Regions from separate parts of the Paenibacillus sp. KN14-4R genome, predicted to be linked through region 1. Evidence: riboswitches for the same ligand, from Rfam matches in the RefSeq annotation. Region 1 holds a riboswitch; each other region holds the start of a gene.

Region 1 (5,724 bases):
ACTTGATGATCATACATTAAGAGTGAATATGAACCGTTTATATCAGTGTGTAAAAGAATATAAGAACTGCTCGAATTGTCCGGGACTTGATCGATGCCCGAATGATCTAACCGGCCATTATGCCGTTCTTACAGTCGAACATCAGGGAACTTACGCCTATATACATGAGACGAAAGCGGCTTGTAAGAAACAGCTTGCGCATGCGGCTGAGCTTACACTCCGATCTAGAATACGGACTTTTCATGTGGATGATAAAGCGATCTTGGAGAACCATTCATTCTCACAGATTGTCGAAAAAGATTTTGAACGCGCGAAAGCTGTGGATCAAATTCAAGATTATATCATTCAAACGACCGAGGAAGGCTTGCAGAAGAAAGGTTTATATCTATACGGCTCCTTTGGTACAGGGAAAACGTTCTTAATGTGCTATATGCTGCACAAGCTTGCAAAAGAAGGCCATACAGGAGCGATCGTGTACATGCCAGATTTTGCAGAAGATCTTAAAGGGATGTTCGGCGATGCGCAGGCACTTCGTGAAACAATCGAAGCGCTCAAAGATACAGATATTTTGATCTTTGATGATATCGGTGCGGAAAATTTGAATCCATGGCTTCGTGACCACGTGATAGGTGCGATTTTGAATTATCGAATGAATCGTAAACCGACTTTCTTCACTTCCAATTATGATTTAGACAGCTTGGAGAAGCATTTGTCGTTTACGAATAAAGATGGTGATGAAGAGCATAAAGGACAGCGGATTATGGATCGAATTCGACCATTTGTCGAAGCGGTTGAAGTATTGGGAGCGAATAAGCGCGGACAATCTTAGTGAATATTGCGAAAAAAGACCTCGCTGCAAGAAGCAGGAGGTCTCTTTTTATGTAGGAAATTAATCGATCATTAATTTAATTACTACACCTACAACAAAGATAAGGAAGAGAAAACCGAAAAATCCACCGAAACCTTTCATGAGATCCATAAAATCGTTACGCGGCTCTTCGTTAACATGCTGTTCGGGGTTCCTGATTTGGCTCATCGTAAATCCTCCTGACACGTACATTTTGCTTTAAGTATACTAATAGAAGCCAACTATTGTAAAGAAGAGGAAAGTGACAAAATTGCAAACGTCAATGAAGTAGCGCACATGACCATTTTTTTACGGGAGTTTGTTCGGTTGAAAACAAGTCTCTTTGTGGTATACTTTACATATTGACGGCAAAAAAGTCGTTATTACAAAAAAAGAATTATTTTTTTTATAATCAAGGAGGAGACATCCATGGCAATAGTAAATGTGACAGACCAAACGTTTAAAACAGAAGTTGAAAGTGAAGGCACTGTATTAGTTGACTTCTGGGCACCATGGTGCGGACCTTGTAAGATGATCGCTCCAATTTTGGATGAACTTTCACAAGAAGTAAGCAATAAAATTGCGAAAGTAAACGTGGATGATAATGCTGAATCCGCTGCTCGTTTTGGCGTAATGAGTATCCCAACTTTGATCGTATTCAAAGACGGTCAACCCGTTGATAAATTAGTTGGTTTGCAATCCAAAGACGCTCTTAAGAGTGTACTTGAGCGCCACGCATAATATATCGTCTATAGAATGATCTATACCGCCCTTTTCCTAAGTCTTTAGGAGAAGGGCTTTTTAATTGGAAGCTTTTTTCTATTATTTTAAGGAGTGAGAACTGACGTTTTTTCTGTTAAAATTAAATTAACATCGCTTGTAAGGGAGGGGACGCACATGCAAGAATCGAATAACGAGCCGCAGGATTTGCAGTATAAAGAAGCGATTCGACACAAGCTTTCACTGCTTCCTGATAAGCCAGGCTGTTATCTGATGAAGAACAGTGATGGCGCCATTATCTACGTGGGAAAAGCCAAAGTACTGAAAAATCGGGTGCGCTCCTATTTCACAGGTTCACATAGTGCGAAGACGCAACGACTTGTTGTTGATATCCGTGACTTTGAATACATCGTAACTTCCAGCAATATGGAAGCCCTTATTTTAGAATGCAATTTAATTAAACAGCATCAGCCACGCTACAATGTGCTGCTTAAAGATGACAAAACATTTCCTTATATCAAAATTACAGGGCATGAGCATCCACGTCTTGAAGTGACAAGACGAGTGCTTAAAGACAAAGGCAAGTACTTTGGTCCCTATCCGAATGCATTCGCTGCTCAGCAAACAAAGAAGCTGCTCGATCGATTATATCCACTTCGCAAATGCAGCACACTGCCTGATAAAGTATGCTTATATTATCACTTGGGTCAATGCCTGGCTCCTTGTGCTTATGAAGTCACTGCGGCGCAGAATGAGGCGCTGGTAAGTGAGATTACGCGTTTTCTTAATGGAGGATCGGATGCGGTGAAGCAGGATCTAACTGAGAAAATGCTTCAAGCTTCAGATGAGCTTCAGTTCGAGCGTGCGAAGGAGTATCGGGATCTAATCCAGAGCATCGATGCGGTCATGGAGAAGCAGAAAATCACGACATTGGATGCAACGGATCGGGATGTATTCGGTTATGTCGTAGATAAGGGCTGGATGAGCGTACAAATTCAATATATGCGTCAAGGAAAAATGATTGAGCGACATGTTTCGCTATTCCCGTTCTATGGGGATGCCTATGATGACTTTATTACGTATGTGACACAAGTTTATAGTGAGAACCCTGCACTGCCAAAAGAGATATTTTTACCGCAGCCATCTGATGAAGAAGAGGTGGACATCAAACAAGCCTTTGAAAGTTGGTTGAAAGTAAAAGTGATGTTCCCGCAGCGCGGTTTGAAGAAGCAGATGGTTGATATGGCAACGGATAATGCCAAAGTAGCCTTGGAAGAAAAATTCCGCATGTTGGAGCGGGATGAGAAACGTACGGTGAAAGCGGCAGCGAATCTCGGAGAATCTCTAGGTCTAGCGTCTGTGAATCGGATTGAGGCGTTTGATAATTCGAATATTGCGGGTACCAATGCGGTTTCGGCGATGGTCGTCTTTACCAATGGTAAACCGGATCGCAAAGAATATCGCAAATACAAAATTCGGACAGTCGAAGGTCCTGATGATTATGAATCCATGCGTGAAGTCATTCGCCGCAGGTACGAGCGGGTGCTAAAGGAAAACCTGACAATGCCTGACTTGATTATCGTTGATGGTGGTAAAGGGCATATGTCAGCAGCATCAGATGTACTTGAAAATGAGCTTGGACTCTACATTCCGGTCTGTGGGTTGAAAAAAGATGATAAGCACAAAACGTCAGAGCTGCTTATCGGTAACCCTCCCGAAGTCGTTCCTTTGCCGCGCGATTCGCAGGAATTTTATTTGCTGCACCGGATTCAAGATGAAGTGCATCGATTTGCGATTACATTCCATCGCGAAGTGAGATCGAAATCGATGATTGCATCGCAATTAGATACCATTCCAGGTATTGGCGAGAAGCGAAGAAAAGCATTGCTTCAGCACTTTGGTTCCCTGAAAAAAATCAAGGAAGCATCGCCTGAAGATTTTAAAGCTGCAGGTATTGGTGAGAAGTTAGCGCAAGAAATTTTACAGTCATTAAATGCAAAAGAGGAAGCGCAGGAAAATTAAGCGCTTCCTTTTTTTGGTTGATGACTCGTTTTCTCATAATACTTAGAAAAGCAGGGAAAATAGAAGATAATGAAGGAAAAGCAGGGTTCTAGAACATGCTATCCCCTCGTAAGATCGGAATTTTGCCTGATTTCAGTCAAAAATGGCATTGTGAACTAATTAACGAGGATATATAATTCAAATCAATTGAATAAAAGCCGAATTTCTTATCGAAAACGGGGGAACCATTTAAAGGGGTGAATTTCACTGTGTAATCAAGTTTTCACAGTGGATAGGGCGGAACTGACGCCCGAATCCGACAGCTAACTTCGTAGGCTTTGTGTCAGTTATCATTATGATGACACTATTGAAAGGTGTCTTTTTTTATGCTTAGGGGGATGTATGAAGAAGAAAAAATCAGGGCTAGCGAGATTATCACCGCCGCAAATATTATCTCTGGGTTTTGCAATGATTATCCTGATTGGAGCGAGTCTTCTGTCACTGCCATTTGCATCGGCAAGCGGGGAGTCGATCTCGTTCATTAATGCGCTATTTACAGCCACTTCCGCTACATGTGTGACAGGTCTTGTTGTTGTCGATACAGGATCAGATTTCACCATGTTTGGACAGATTGTCATTATTACGCTTATTCAAATTGGCGGATTAGGATTTATGACCTTTGCAACGCTTTATGCCTTTATGCTGCGTAAACGGATTTCTTTGAAAGAACGTTTATTGTTACAAGAGGCGCTTAACCAAGGTTCGATGGAAGGGATTGTAAGATTGATTCGGCGAGTTCTCATCTATTCGCTTACAATCGAAGGAATTGCGGCTGTTATTTTTACCATTCGTTGGTCATTTGATTTAGGGTTTAAAAAAGGACTCTATTTTGGAATCTTCCATGCGATTTCATTTTTTAATAATGCGGGATTTGACTTGTTCGGCTCCGTTTATGGTAAATTCAGCTCACTAACGACTTATGCCAGTGATTTTGTAACGAATTTTGTAGCTATGGCGCTTATTGTGCTCGGTGGTATCGGATTTTTCGTTATGGCAGATGTGCTTGATTACAAAAGAACTAAGCGACTTACATTGCATACAAAAGTGGTGTTAAGTTCAACAGCTGGACTCATTATCGTCGGAGCAATCGTGATTTTCATGTTTGAGTTTACGAATGCCCGCACGCTAGGATCGCTGGATTGGTTTGGTAAGGTGTTAGCTTCCTTCTTCCAATCCGTATCACCACGTACGGCAGGGGCTAATACAGTAGACATTGGTGCTATGCGTCAAGCTTCTCAATTTTTTATGATCATCTTAATGTTCATTGGTGCTTCACCGGGTTCGACAGGTGGGGGGATCAAGACCACAACTTTCATGGTCATGGTCGGTGCTGTTATTGCAATGATCCGCGGTAAAGAAGATATCGTATTATTCCGTTATCGCCTTGCAAAGGATCGTATTCTTAAAGCGATTACGCTTACAATCATTGCTTTAGCTCTCGTTATTTTTGTTTCGATGATATTATCAACAACCGAAGATCACTCTTTTATCATGATCCTGTTTGAAGTGACATCAGCGTTTGGTACGGTTGGATTGACGATGGGTCTGACGCAGGATTTAACGACTATTGGTAAAGTATTAATTTTGCTCATGATGTTCATTGGGCGATTAGGTCCACTAACGCTTGCCATTGCACTCGGTCCAAAAGCAGAAAAAGAACTTTATCGATATCCGGAGGGCAAGGTTACGATCGGTTAATTTTTTATTTCTTTTATGAAGATAGGAGCGCACATGATATGGAAAAACAATATGCAGTTATCGGGCTAGGACGCTTTGGTTCGTCGTTATCCAAGGAGTTAATGCGATTAGGCTATGAGGTACTTGGAATCGACCGCAATGAGGAAAGAGCAGACGATATGAATGAATTCCTCACCCATACCGTTGTAGCGGATTGTACAGACGAGGATGTGCTGCGCTCATTAGGGATTCGTAACTTTGACTGTGTAGTCGTTGCAATCGGAAATGACATTCAAGCAAGCATAATGACGGCTATCGTACTAAAGGACTTCGGTGTCAAAATGGTCGTTGCTAAAGCGATGACTGAGCTTCATGGTAAAGTGCTTCAAAAAATTGGTGTTGACCGGGTTATTTATCCG
Region 2 (5,724 bases), 1.8 Mb from region 1:
ACAAAGCAAGATGGGAAGGGACACAAGAATGCTGTTGAAAAGCTTGATAGAATCGCTCTATATAGCCTTCTGAATCTCCACTGGCAGTTGGGATAAAGCATACTTTCGGTTGAGTCGATTTCGCTTGTTTCAAAATATATTGATCCAGCAGAGGATTCTCGGGTTCCATTGAAAACCCTCCGCCACCCATGGCAATGATTTGTCTCAGTGGTATCAACTCCTTACCCTTCAATTTGAAAGATCGAATCAATAATAATCGGTAGATTCGCTCTGACAGACGCCGCTCCGAATACAGAGCGAGCATGCATACCCTTTTCCCCGAATACTTCAATCATCAACTCCGAGCAGCCGTCTAACACTTTGGCATGTTCTTCAAACAATGGGTCTGCATTCACAAATCCTTGAATCTTAACAACTTGTTTCACCTTATCTAGCGTTCCTAATGCTTCTTTTACAACAGCAAGAACTTCAATCCCTGCTAATCTTGCAAAATGATACCCTTGCTGCGTCGTGAATTCTTGACCAAGCTTGCCCTTTGGTTTTCCTTGCGGTCCTTTTCCCGAAACATACAAGAATCCATTTGCGATTACAAAGTTGGCATATTGGGCGGCCGGGCTGCTTGCTTCTGGAAGTTCAATTCCGAGTGTCACTAGTCTTTGATCAATAGATTGTGTCATATGGAGGACCTCCAACTATATTTTATTTAAATTATCTCGTCATTTCACCTTCGCAATCACACGTGCTACTGATGAATCTGCTCTTATGTGAAGGGGTAGCGCTATGATTTCAAACGACTCTGCATGCAGAAGTTGATCCAAATTCGTTAAGTTTTCAATGATTAGAACCCGATTGTGAAACAAGCATTTATGTACTTCAAAAGGGTACTTGTCGGGTGAAGGCATATCCATGCCCACCATCTTAACCTGCTTCCTAACTAACAATTCTGCAAATTCTACTGTCAAAACAGGATGCTCTGTAAAGTATGTATCTTGTCCAAAATATTGACTGTGGCCTGTATACAAAATCACGATTTGATGTGGTTTGATAAGTAAACGGGTATTCCGTTCTGGATTAGATGTGAGAGTTCAATTAACATGGGATGGTTCTCCTTTATTATTATCTAACCCTGTACATAAATCATAATCTCATCTGCTCGAATGATAATCTGATCTCCTACTTTCGCTTCTCCTTTGCCAAGGATAAATCCTCTTCGATTCTTGATCACTTCATAAAATAATTCAACACGATCACCTGGATAGGCGTTTCCTAAAACCTCAATTCCGTTCAATGAAGATAGAAACCCCAAGTTCCCTTCACTGCTCGTTGTCGTAAACGCACCTAACTGTGCCAGTGCTTCTACAATCATAGCGCTTGGCATACATGGATTTGCGTCTGTTATATACCACTCGTTGCGTGTTACATTCTTAAAACCTTTCGCCCACTTTCCCTGATCGATTTCGATCATTTGATCAATCATTAAAAATGGATAGCGATGTGGGATTATTTGCTGAATATCAGTCATGGATATACTCCTTAAAATGTGATTTTTATGAAAGAAAGACCAAGTGCTGCGAACACTTGGTCAGTACAATGGCTTGGATAGTATGTTGCTTTATTAGTCAGTGATGAACGCCCACCGAAGGTTCAATTGTATTTCTATTTTACCTGTTATTCCCTAATGGTACAAGCGCTCTCAATTGCACGAAACGAGGGATACCCCCATCCAATCATTTCTTCTTTCGCAACTCATCCATAATCTTCTTACCTGTAGGCGTCATAGCCAGTCCGCCTTTAGCCGTCTCCCGATGTTTCTCCGGCATGGACGTGCCAACTTCGTACATCACTTGGATAACTTCGTCGGATGGGATCACGCTGCGTACACCCGCAAGTGCCATATCTGCCGCCGCTAGTGCGGTAACAGCACCAAATCCATTTCGCACGATACAAGGAATTTCGACTAATCCACCAACCGGATCGCAGATTAGACCCAATGTATTTTTCAAAGCAAGCCCAACCGCATGAACGGCTTGTCTGGGTATACCCCCATGCAGTTCAACGAGTGCACCTGCTGCCATACCGATTGCCGAGCCGACTTCTGCCTGACAACCTCCCTCAGCACCGGATACGAAAGAATTATTCGCGATGATATAACCAATAGCTCCCGCACAGAATAAGCCTTTCACAAGTGCTTCATCACTCCATCCGAATCGTTCCTGTGAGCTGATGAACACACCGGGGATGATACCGCATGAACCTGCTGTTGGTGTTGCAATAATGCGTCCCATCGACGCATTCACTTCTGAAACTGCTAGTGCATAAGCCATCGCACGAGCGGCTTCACCGCCAAGCGCTGGTGTTCCACCATCTACAACCTTCATTACACGCTGGGCATCCAGTCCAGTTAGACCGCTTCTAGATTGTGTATTCTCTGTGAGCCCTTTATGAACTGCTTCCTTCATCACTTCATAATACTCCGACATCCGACTGATCTCTTCCTCAGCCGTACGACCAGATTCCGCCGCCTGATTCTCGATCATCACAGTTGAAATCGACTTGTTCTCAGCCTCACACAGCTGCAATAATTCATCTAAAGTCCTGAATTTCATACGTTACCTCGTTTGTTCAAATTCACTAGATGTACTTCTTTGACGCGTTCAAGCTGCGCAATATCTTGTAATAACTCCGCTGGGAGTTCGTGATCCATTTCAATCACCGTAAGTGCGTCTGCACTTCTTCCTTTGCGATCCAAAGATAGATGCCCTATATTAACTCCAGCACGCTGCAGCAGTGTAGTGAAACTGGCAAGCATACCTGGATAATCCTGATGCATAATGACAATCGTCGGATAATTACCTGTGAACCTTACTTCAAAGCCATTCACATTTTGCACTTCGATGTTTCCCCCGCCAATAGAGGAACCTTTCATCGTCGTTACATTCGTATCGCTATATAAAGTAATCGCCGCAGTGTTCGGATGCCCAAAGTGTCCATGTCCCATTCGAAAATTAACCTGAAGTCCCATCTTCTCAGCATCTTCTAGTGAGGTGACCATCTGCGGATTGTCCGTCTCATAATCCAGTATGCCACCGACAATAGCTAGATCGGTGCAATGCCCTTTATACGTTTCAGCAAAAGAACCATAAAAAGTGATGTCCACACGCTTCGGCTGTTCGCCTAACAACTGCCTTGCCGCTCGGCCTAGACGCGCTGCTCCTGCTGTATGTGAACTCGATGGACCTACCATAGACGGCCCAATTATTGAAAAAACATCTTTAAATCGCATGCTTGTTCCTCTTCCCCCGTGATGATCTTACCTTTTCATGCTACATCATATCTCAAATATGAATAAGCAGCAAAAAAATCGAACGAGCGATCTTCGGATTCTTTCTCGAAATCATGTATAGCCTGTTCACCCAGTGTTTAAAATAAACAATAAAAAAAGAGCTAACGGCTTATGACCCAAACAGGATCATGCCGTTAACTCTTCCTATCATTTAGCCAATAAACTCTTGTACCCACACACCTTGATAGTAAGCAACACCGATTGTTGTAAAGTTAGGGCTTAGAATGTTCTGTCTGTGCCCGCTGCTATTCATCCATGCTGTCATTACATCTTGTGGCGTACGTTGACCCTTCGCGATATTCTCACCCGCTGCGCGGTAAGAAATGTTATACTGTTTCATCATATCAAATGGCGAACCATAAGTTGGAGATTGGTGATCAAAGTAATTATTTTTCACCATATCCTTCGCTTTATCCATTGCCATGTTGTTTAACTTGGTATTATCCATCTTAACTGCAGAAAGTCCTGCTTTGGAACGTTCTTTATTGACAAGATCCACTACTTCTTGTGCAAATTTAGTAGCTTCGTCTGACACTGCTGGCTTCTCAGACGGTGCTGGAGTTGGCTTAGGTGTTGGTGTTGGTTTCGGCGTAGGCGTTGGATCCGGTGTTGGCTTTGATGTTACCGGCGGCGTTGGTGTAACGTTATCCGGCAATGTTGGCCATTGAATTTGTGAGTTTGATCCATCTACATTACCAGGTAGATTGCATCCTCCACCCATCGAAATGACTCCACCTTTTATTCCTTGTGAATATAACTTCATTAACTCGCTCAAATTGAAGTTACATGATTTGGCTAACTCGTTTGCCGAAATAGGGTTATTCTGCCCTACTACACATGCTGCTTGAGCTACATTCGCCATCCCTGCGGACGCTAGCAATGTCACTGCAAGAGTACCTGTTACGACTACTTTCTTAAAACTTTGTTTCATTTCTCTCTCTCCTTTTTGTCGCCTACGAGGTTAGCTGACGGGTTCGGATAAAAGAGTAACACCCGACCACTAAAAGTGGTTTCACCCCAAATGGCGGTTCCCCCGCACCCTTTTTGGGTTTCGGCTTATTTAACACTTTCAAAGTGTAACATGTATTATATCTGCCTTCATTCTCAAAATTGTGGTAGTATTACTTAATGAAGGTAATAAGACCAATTACCTGCAAACGATGACTTGTCTAGCAAAACGTCCTTTGCTAACGACGCATCGGTCTATAATCGATAATCCTGCTTGCATAATTGCATCATCCATTTGCTCAATTGTTATGATAACGACTTTACTTGCTAATGAGCGTATGCTTTTTAACAGCCCAGATCGTTCACAATCTGAGAGCACAGAGCATAGATTATAGGGCATATCGAGAATGGCGACATCATAGTGACCTGTTAATGTCGTCATATCTTGAATTTCTACGACCTGTGGCATGTTAAAATGTGCTAGATTGGCCCGTGCTCCTCGAATTGCAAGTGGATTTAAATCTGAGCCTACGATGGATATCCCCATCGAAAGGGCTTCGATGACAACTGTGCCGATTCCACAGCAAGGATCGATAACGGTAACTCCATCCGTGTGAGGTACTGCGATGTTGACAATAGCTCTTGCAACACGTGTACTAAGCGCAGTGGAGTAATTGTGCGGTTTTTTCGTATGACGCAGCCAAACCGCCTCATTTTTCCTATATTCTCCGAATAACCACCTACCGCCTGCGTGAATTATTCCAAATATCCGCTCAGGCTTTCGCATGTCTGCTTTACCATGTACACGTGACCCAATCTCACGTTCAATGGCACGCTCTTCGTCATACGTAATGGCATAATTGCTTTCGATGTATATAATTTTAAATGTCTTTCCACCAGTCTGTAGCGACTCAACTTGGTCAGCAATTTCTCGAATATTTTGACCGCCATAGCGTACAGCGAGCTCTAACTTAATAAAGGGACTCCGACTCGGATTTACCGCAAATGGACTCTCGATACAGGAATTGTGAGGAACATGTCCAAATAGAGTTTTCATCTCTAACATACATAAAGACATTTCATCCTCATGACAAGCATATGTATATAGATATGCCGGTAAATTGTGATTTAACAAGGATCTCCCGCCCTTCACCATTCTAGAAGAACTTATTGTACCATATTGCTAATATCCGCATAGATAAGTATTTTTTGTCACATATTAAAAGGGTTAAGGAGGGTTTTGTACATGTATTACTCAAAAAAGACAGTTGAACCCGTTGTTGAAGAAACCGCTATCTGGAAATGCAGTAATGAATCCTGTGTCTGCTGGATGAGAGAAAATTTTGCTTTTGAAGAAACACCTATTTGTCCCATCTGTCGTTCGATTATGGAGAAAAATAATAAAATGCTACCCACTCTTTACAACAACAATA
Region 3 (5,724 bases), 2.0 Mb from region 1:
GGATGGAAGAGAGAGATGGGTAATCAGAATGAATTGATATTGGTGGTTGGATATACGGAAGCTTCAGAACAGTTTATTGGTGCATTACAAAGGTTGAATAAGCCCTTTGCTGTGCTAACGAATAATAAATCGGAGTATAAAAGGCTGTTAAAATCGGGTGTGGAGCAGATTGTACTGATCAACACTTCTGAACTCAGCACGTGGATTGTTCCCGCACATGCGTATAGCCAAATTTATTTATTTGAACAAAGTTTACCGTTATGCTGCAGATTTATTCAAATATGCCGTTCCTGGACGAGTGAGCCGATCTATGTCATTACAAAAGAGGTTCAACCCCGTCTTATTTATAAAGGATTGGGTGCTAATTATGTGATTCATACCCATAGTAATGATGTGACTTTCTTGCTTGAAAATGCAAATTGATATCAAATAAGTAAAAAACGATGAAAATCATAGCTTGAAGGAGATATTGGAAGATTGAAATGAAAGTAAGCGTTATTCTAGCAAAGTAAGATCATTTTCTTGCAATTACCACGCTTTACAAAAAACTGTGTGAGGCGTATGATTCGTCTCATGATTTAGAAATTAAACAGTTTTCAGTTCTGAATCGCTTAATTTCCATGAGGAAAACGGGGGAACCAAACAAGTGGTAAATGTCCGATGTGAGAGTCGGATATGTACTGCAAATGGGGTGAATCCTTGCGTTATGCAAGGTAGGGCGACTCTCACCGCCCGAATCCGGCAGCTAACCTCGTAAGCGTTGACTGGGAGAGGATGATGAATTTATTAGTTGATATATAAATGTCTTTATCGCTGAGTTCCTGCTCATGAGCAGGAAGCGGGGGAACCAACGAGACCTGAAACACAAATCAGTCTCATGGGGTGAATCCTTGTGTTATGCAAGGTAGGGCGACTCTCAAGCGCCCGAATCCGACAGCTAACCTCGTAAGCGTACGGAGAGAGGCAACGATTGTCGCGCTAGACATGGTGTTATTCACTGTGCCAAGAAGCCCGCGAGAAGAGTTCCTCTTCGCGCGAAGGCTTCTTTTTTGTTGCCTATTTTTAAAGAAAATGGTTAGATTGCGAGATTTTGGAGGAGTGATTTCGGGTGATGATCATCTATATGATTCTGGCATTAGCAGGTATGTTCGCCTTATTTCTTGGGTTCTTATACGGATGCGGACGCATTGTCGATGAGGCAGGAGGCGAAAGCTGATGACAATCGTTTTGGTGCTTACTAGTCTTGTATCTATTTATCTGGTATATGCACTTATTAATCCAGAAAAATTTTAATTTTATGAAAACATGAATGAGGTTGTACAGGGAGGAAATTGCCATGATGGGCATGATTCAAATTGCAATTGTAATTGTACTGCTGGTACTGTTAGTAAAACCGCTCGGCAGCTATATCTACCATATTTTTTCTAATCAACCGAATCGTACGGATCGCATATTTGGACCGGTTGAAAAAGTGTTATTCGCCATTATTGGTGTGAAAAATCGCTCCGAGATGACGTGGAAGAAATACGCATTAACACTGGTGCTTACGAATATTGTGCTGGTTGCGTTTGGTTTTATTATTCTAGCAATTCAGAAAGGTTTACCGCTGAATCCAAACGGGATTGAAAATATGGAGCCGACGCTCATTTTTAATACCGTAATCAGTTTTATGGCAAATACCAATTTGCAGCACTACAGCGGGGAGACAGGGCTTAGTTATTTGTCACAGATGGTAGTCATCATGATGATGATGTTTACATCTGCAGCGACAGGAATTGTTGTAGCGATTGCTTTTATTAGAGGGATTACTTCAAAGGGTACGACATTAGGTAACTTTTTCGTTGATTTCGTGAAGGCTCACACACGATTACTCATACCTATTGCGATTATAATAACGCTGGTGCTCGTTGCATTTAAAGTCCCACAGACGCTTGATCCTACGATTCAAGCCACAACACTTGAAGGGGAAACCCAGCAAATTGCGACAGGTCCTGTAGCTTCGCTCGTATCAATCAAGCACTTAGGTACGAATGGGGGCGGATTTTTCGGTGCGAACTCCTCACACCCTTTTGAAAATCCAAGTCCACTGACGAATGTCATTGAGATATTGAGCATGTGGTGTATACCAGCAGCGCTGACCTATACGTTCGGGCGATTTGCTAACAATCGGAAGCAAGGTTGGATTATTTTTGGGGCGATGGGCATTCTGTTCGTTCTGTTCTTATCCTTAGCATATTACAGCGAATCTGCTGGGAATCCAGCGATGAACGCTCTGGGCATGGATGCTTCGCAAGGTAGTATGGAAGGGAAGGAAGTTCGCTTCGGTATTCCACAGTCTACGTTATTTACAACGGTGACAACGGCTGCTACAACAGGGTCGGTTAACAACATGCATGATACATTAACACCACTTGGCGGAATGGTTCCACTAGCGCTTATGATGCTGAACTGTGTGTTCGGCGGTGATGGTGTAGGACTAGTGAATATGTTGATGTATGCGATTCTAGGTGTGTTCCTAGCTGGACTTATGGTTGGACGTACACCTGAGTTCTTAGGTCGCAAAATCGAAGCAAGGGAAATGAAGTTAATCGCAATTGCGATTCTAGCGCATCCACTTATTATTTTGGCGCCATCAGCAATTGCCTTCTTAACAGATCTGGGGCAAGGTGCGATTAGTAATCCAGGATTCCATGGTATTTCCCAGGTTATATATGAATATACCTCCTCAGCGGCTAATAACGGATCAGGCTTCGAAGGTTTGGGTGACAATACACCATTCTGGAACATAACGACAGGAATTGTGATGCTGTTAGGACGATATATCTCGATTATTGCCTTGCTTGGTGTGGCAGGTTCACTTGTTCGCAAACAGTGGGTGCCTGAGACAATCGGAACGTTCCGTACGGATAATAAGCTGTTTATGGGTATTTTGATCGGAACAGTGTTAATTATTGGTGCACTGACGTTCTTGCCAGTACTGGCACTGGGACCGATTGCAGAATATTTAACAATTCGCTAATGAATAGGGTGAGGAAACGATGCGTGAAAATCGAAAATCAAGTTTAAATGGAAAAATGATGGGTCAAGCGTTGAAGTCAAGTTTCATTAAATTGAACCCATTAACCATGATGAAAAATCCAGTTATGTTTGTAGTAGAAGTTGGAACGTTTGTCGTTTTGTTGATGACATTGTTTCCTAATTATTTTGGAACTGAACAAACGATTGGATTTAATATAGCGGTATTTATTATTTTGTTATTCACAGTCTTGTTTGCGAATTTTGCAGAAGCCTTAGCCGAAGGTAGAGGTAAAGCGCAGGCAGATTCTTTGAAAAGATCGAAGAAGGAGATTTTGGCGAATAAAGTAGTCGGGGACAGCATCAAGGTTGTTCCTTCTACTGAACTACGCAAGGGCGATTATGTTATTGTTTCGCAAGGCGAAATGATTCCAGGTGATGGCGAAATTGTCGAAGGTTTGGCTTCCGTTGATGAATCTGCCATTACAGGAGAATCTGCTCCAGTTATTAAAGAAGCGGGTGGTGACTTCAGTTCTGTAACGGGAGGAACGCGTGTAGTCAGTGACCGAATTAAAGTACGTATTACAAGTGACCCCGGCGAATCTTTCATTGATCGTATGATTTCACTAGTAGAAGGCGCGAAGCGTCAAAAAACACCGAACGAGATTGCGCTCAATACGCTGCTGACGACATTGACGATTATTTTCCTTCTTGTCGTTGTGACATTAGCTCCAATTGCGAAATATCTAGAGATCGAATTATCGATTCCGGTGTTGATTTCGTTATTAGTGTGTTTGATCCCAACTACAATCGGGGGCTTATTATCAGCTATCGGGATTGCAGGGATGGATCGGGTGACACAGTTCAACGTGCTTGCAATGTCAGGTAAAGCAGTTGAGGCAGCAGGGGATATCAATACGATGATCCTTGATAAAACAGGCACAATTACGTTCGGTAATCGGATGGCAAGTGAGTTCGTACCTGTGGGCCAATCGAATGTAGCAACAGTTGGACAGTGGGCAGCTATTAGTTCACTTAAAGATGAAACACCTGAAGGACGATCCGTTCTTGAATTGATGAAAAAATTGAATTTACCATACTCCGAGCAGTCGGTAGAGGGTGCTGAATTCATTGAGTTCAAAGCAGAAACACGCATGAGCGGTATCGATTTAGCAAGTGGCTTGAAAGTGCGTAAAGGCTCAGTTGATGCAGTAAAACGTTGGGTAAGTTCACAAGGTGGAGAGATTCCTGCGGATCTGGAGCACAAAGGAAATGAAATTGCCTCTCAAGGCGGGACACCGCTGGCAGTCGCTTTTGATCGAGAAATCGTCGGCTTGATCTACTTGAAGGATACTGTAAAGCCAGGTATGCGTGAGCGCTTTGAAGAGCTTCGTCAAATGGGAATTAAGACAATTATGTGTACAGGTGATAATCCTTTAACAGCTGCAACGATTGCAAGAGAAGCGGGTGTAGATGATTATATTGCCGAGAGTACACCAGAAGATAAAATTGCTGTTATTCGCCGAGAACAGGGAGAAGGCAAGCTTGTTGCGATGACAGGAGACGGCACCAATGATGCACCAGCACTTGCACAAGCCGATGTGGGTCTGGCGATGAACAGTGGTACGATTGCAGCGAAAGAAGCGGCAAACATGGTGGATCTGGATTCAGATCCTTCCAAAATTATTGAAGTTGTTGCGATTGGGAAGCAGTTATTAATGACTCGCGGTGCGCTTACAACATTCAGTATTGCGAACGATGTCGCCAAATATTTTGCCATTATACCAGCGATGTTCACTCTTGCAATCCCGCAGATGGAAGCACTCAATATTATGAAGCTCGGCACACCGTTATCTGCGATTCTTTCAGCACTTATCTTTAATGCCATTATTATTCCGCTTCTTATACCACTGGCGATGAAAGGTGTTTCGTACAAACCAATGAGTTCGAGTAAACTGCTAAGTCGTAATTTATTCATCTATGGCTTAGGTGGAGTGGTTATACCATTTATTGGTATTAAGATTATCGACCTGATTGTTCATATATGGATTTAAGGTTTAACGGTTTATTATAGAAGAAAGAGGATGAAAAAGGATGAAAAACTCGGTAGATACAGCTGCGCAAAGCGGTGGTTCCTATATATGGACGATAGTACGAATGAGCGTTGTTTTGATTGTTTTGTGCGGTATCATTTATCCGCTGGCTTGCACAGGAATTGCACAAGTGGCCATGCCAAATCAAGCAAATGGTAGTTTGATTAAAGATGCGAAGGGAAATGTGATGGGTTCAGAACTGATTGGACAGAAGTTTACAGATTCTAAATATTTTAGCGGCAGGGTATCCAGTATTGATTATAAAGCAGAAGCATCTGGATCAAATAACTACGGGCCTTCCAATCCGGATTTGTTGAAACGGACACAAGCATCTATTGAGGAATGGAAAGCTGCTAATCCAGATGTTCCAGTTAACCTCTTACCGATTGATTTGATTACGAACTCGGGATCGGGATTGGATCCACACATTACGCCAGCTTCGGCAAAAGCCCAAATTCCGCGTATTAGTGGGCTGACTGGATTAACTGCTAAACAGCTCAATGATTTGGTAAGTCGACATACGGAGGCTAGAGACTTGGGTGTGTTTGGGGAAGAGCGTGTAAACGTGTTGAAGCTGAACATTGAGCTTTCGTCTATGCTGAAGTAGTATATTTTC

The links. Region 1 has a riboswitch for cyclic di-AMP ahead of ACSBOP_RS05125 (TrkH family potassium uptake protein). Riboswitches for the same ligand answer to the same signal wherever they lie in the genome.
Region 2: another riboswitch for cyclic di-AMP. It lies ahead of ACSBOP_RS18170 (CAP domain-containing protein); the one in region 1 lies ahead of ACSBOP_RS05125 (TrkH family potassium uptake protein).
Region 3: another riboswitch for cyclic di-AMP. It lies ahead of kdpF (K(+)-transporting ATPase subunit F); the one in region 1 lies ahead of ACSBOP_RS05125 (TrkH family potassium uptake protein).

The regions. Positions count from the first base shown of each region.
Region 1 is NZ_CP197466.1:1,046,925-1,052,648, forward strand. Features, by position in the region: gene dnaI (primosomal protein DnaI) at 1-829, shown strand, start outside; gene ACSBOP_RS05110 (YqzM family protein) at 890-1,036, opposite strand; gene trxA (thioredoxin) at 1,277-1,588, shown strand; gene uvrC (excinuclease ABC subunit UvrC) at 1,745-3,589, shown strand; cyclic di-AMP (ydaO/yuaA leader) riboswitch at 3,775-3,920, shown strand; gene ACSBOP_RS05125 (TrkH family potassium uptake protein) at 3,971-5,326, shown strand; gene ACSBOP_RS05130 (potassium channel family protein) at 5,365-5,724, shown strand, end outside.
Region 2 is NZ_CP197466.1:3,674,125-3,679,848, forward strand. Features, by position in the region: gene ACSBOP_RS18140 (Type 1 glutamine amidotransferase-like domain-containing protein) at 1-208, opposite strand, end outside; gene ACSBOP_RS18145 (RidA family protein) at 222-677, opposite strand; gene ACSBOP_RS18150 (cyclase family protein) at 717-1,028, opposite strand; gene ACSBOP_RS18155 (beta-hydroxyacyl-ACP dehydratase) at 1,121-1,522, opposite strand; gene sdaAA (L-serine ammonia-lyase, iron-sulfur-dependent, subunit alpha) at 1,728-2,606, opposite strand; gene sdaAB (L-serine ammonia-lyase, iron-sulfur-dependent subunit beta) at 2,603-3,283, opposite strand; gene ACSBOP_RS18170 (CAP domain-containing protein) at 3,495-4,274, opposite strand; cyclic di-AMP (ydaO/yuaA leader) riboswitch at 4,279-4,410, opposite strand; gene ACSBOP_RS18175 (TRM11 family SAM-dependent methyltransferase) at 4,491-5,369, opposite strand; gene ACSBOP_RS18180 (cold-shock protein) at 5,538-5,724, shown strand, end outside.
Region 3 is NZ_CP197466.1:3,404,790-3,410,513, reverse strand. Features, by position in the region: gene ACSBOP_RS16680 (hypothetical protein) at 16-423, shown strand; cyclic di-AMP (ydaO/yuaA leader) riboswitch at 599-775, shown strand; cyclic di-AMP (ydaO/yuaA leader) riboswitch at 802-968, shown strand; gene kdpF (K(+)-transporting ATPase subunit F) at 1,216-1,293, shown strand; gene kdpA (potassium-transporting ATPase subunit KdpA) at 1,340-3,019, shown strand; gene kdpB (potassium-transporting ATPase subunit KdpB) at 3,039-5,069, shown strand; gene kdpC (potassium-transporting ATPase subunit KdpC) at 5,110-5,715, shown strand.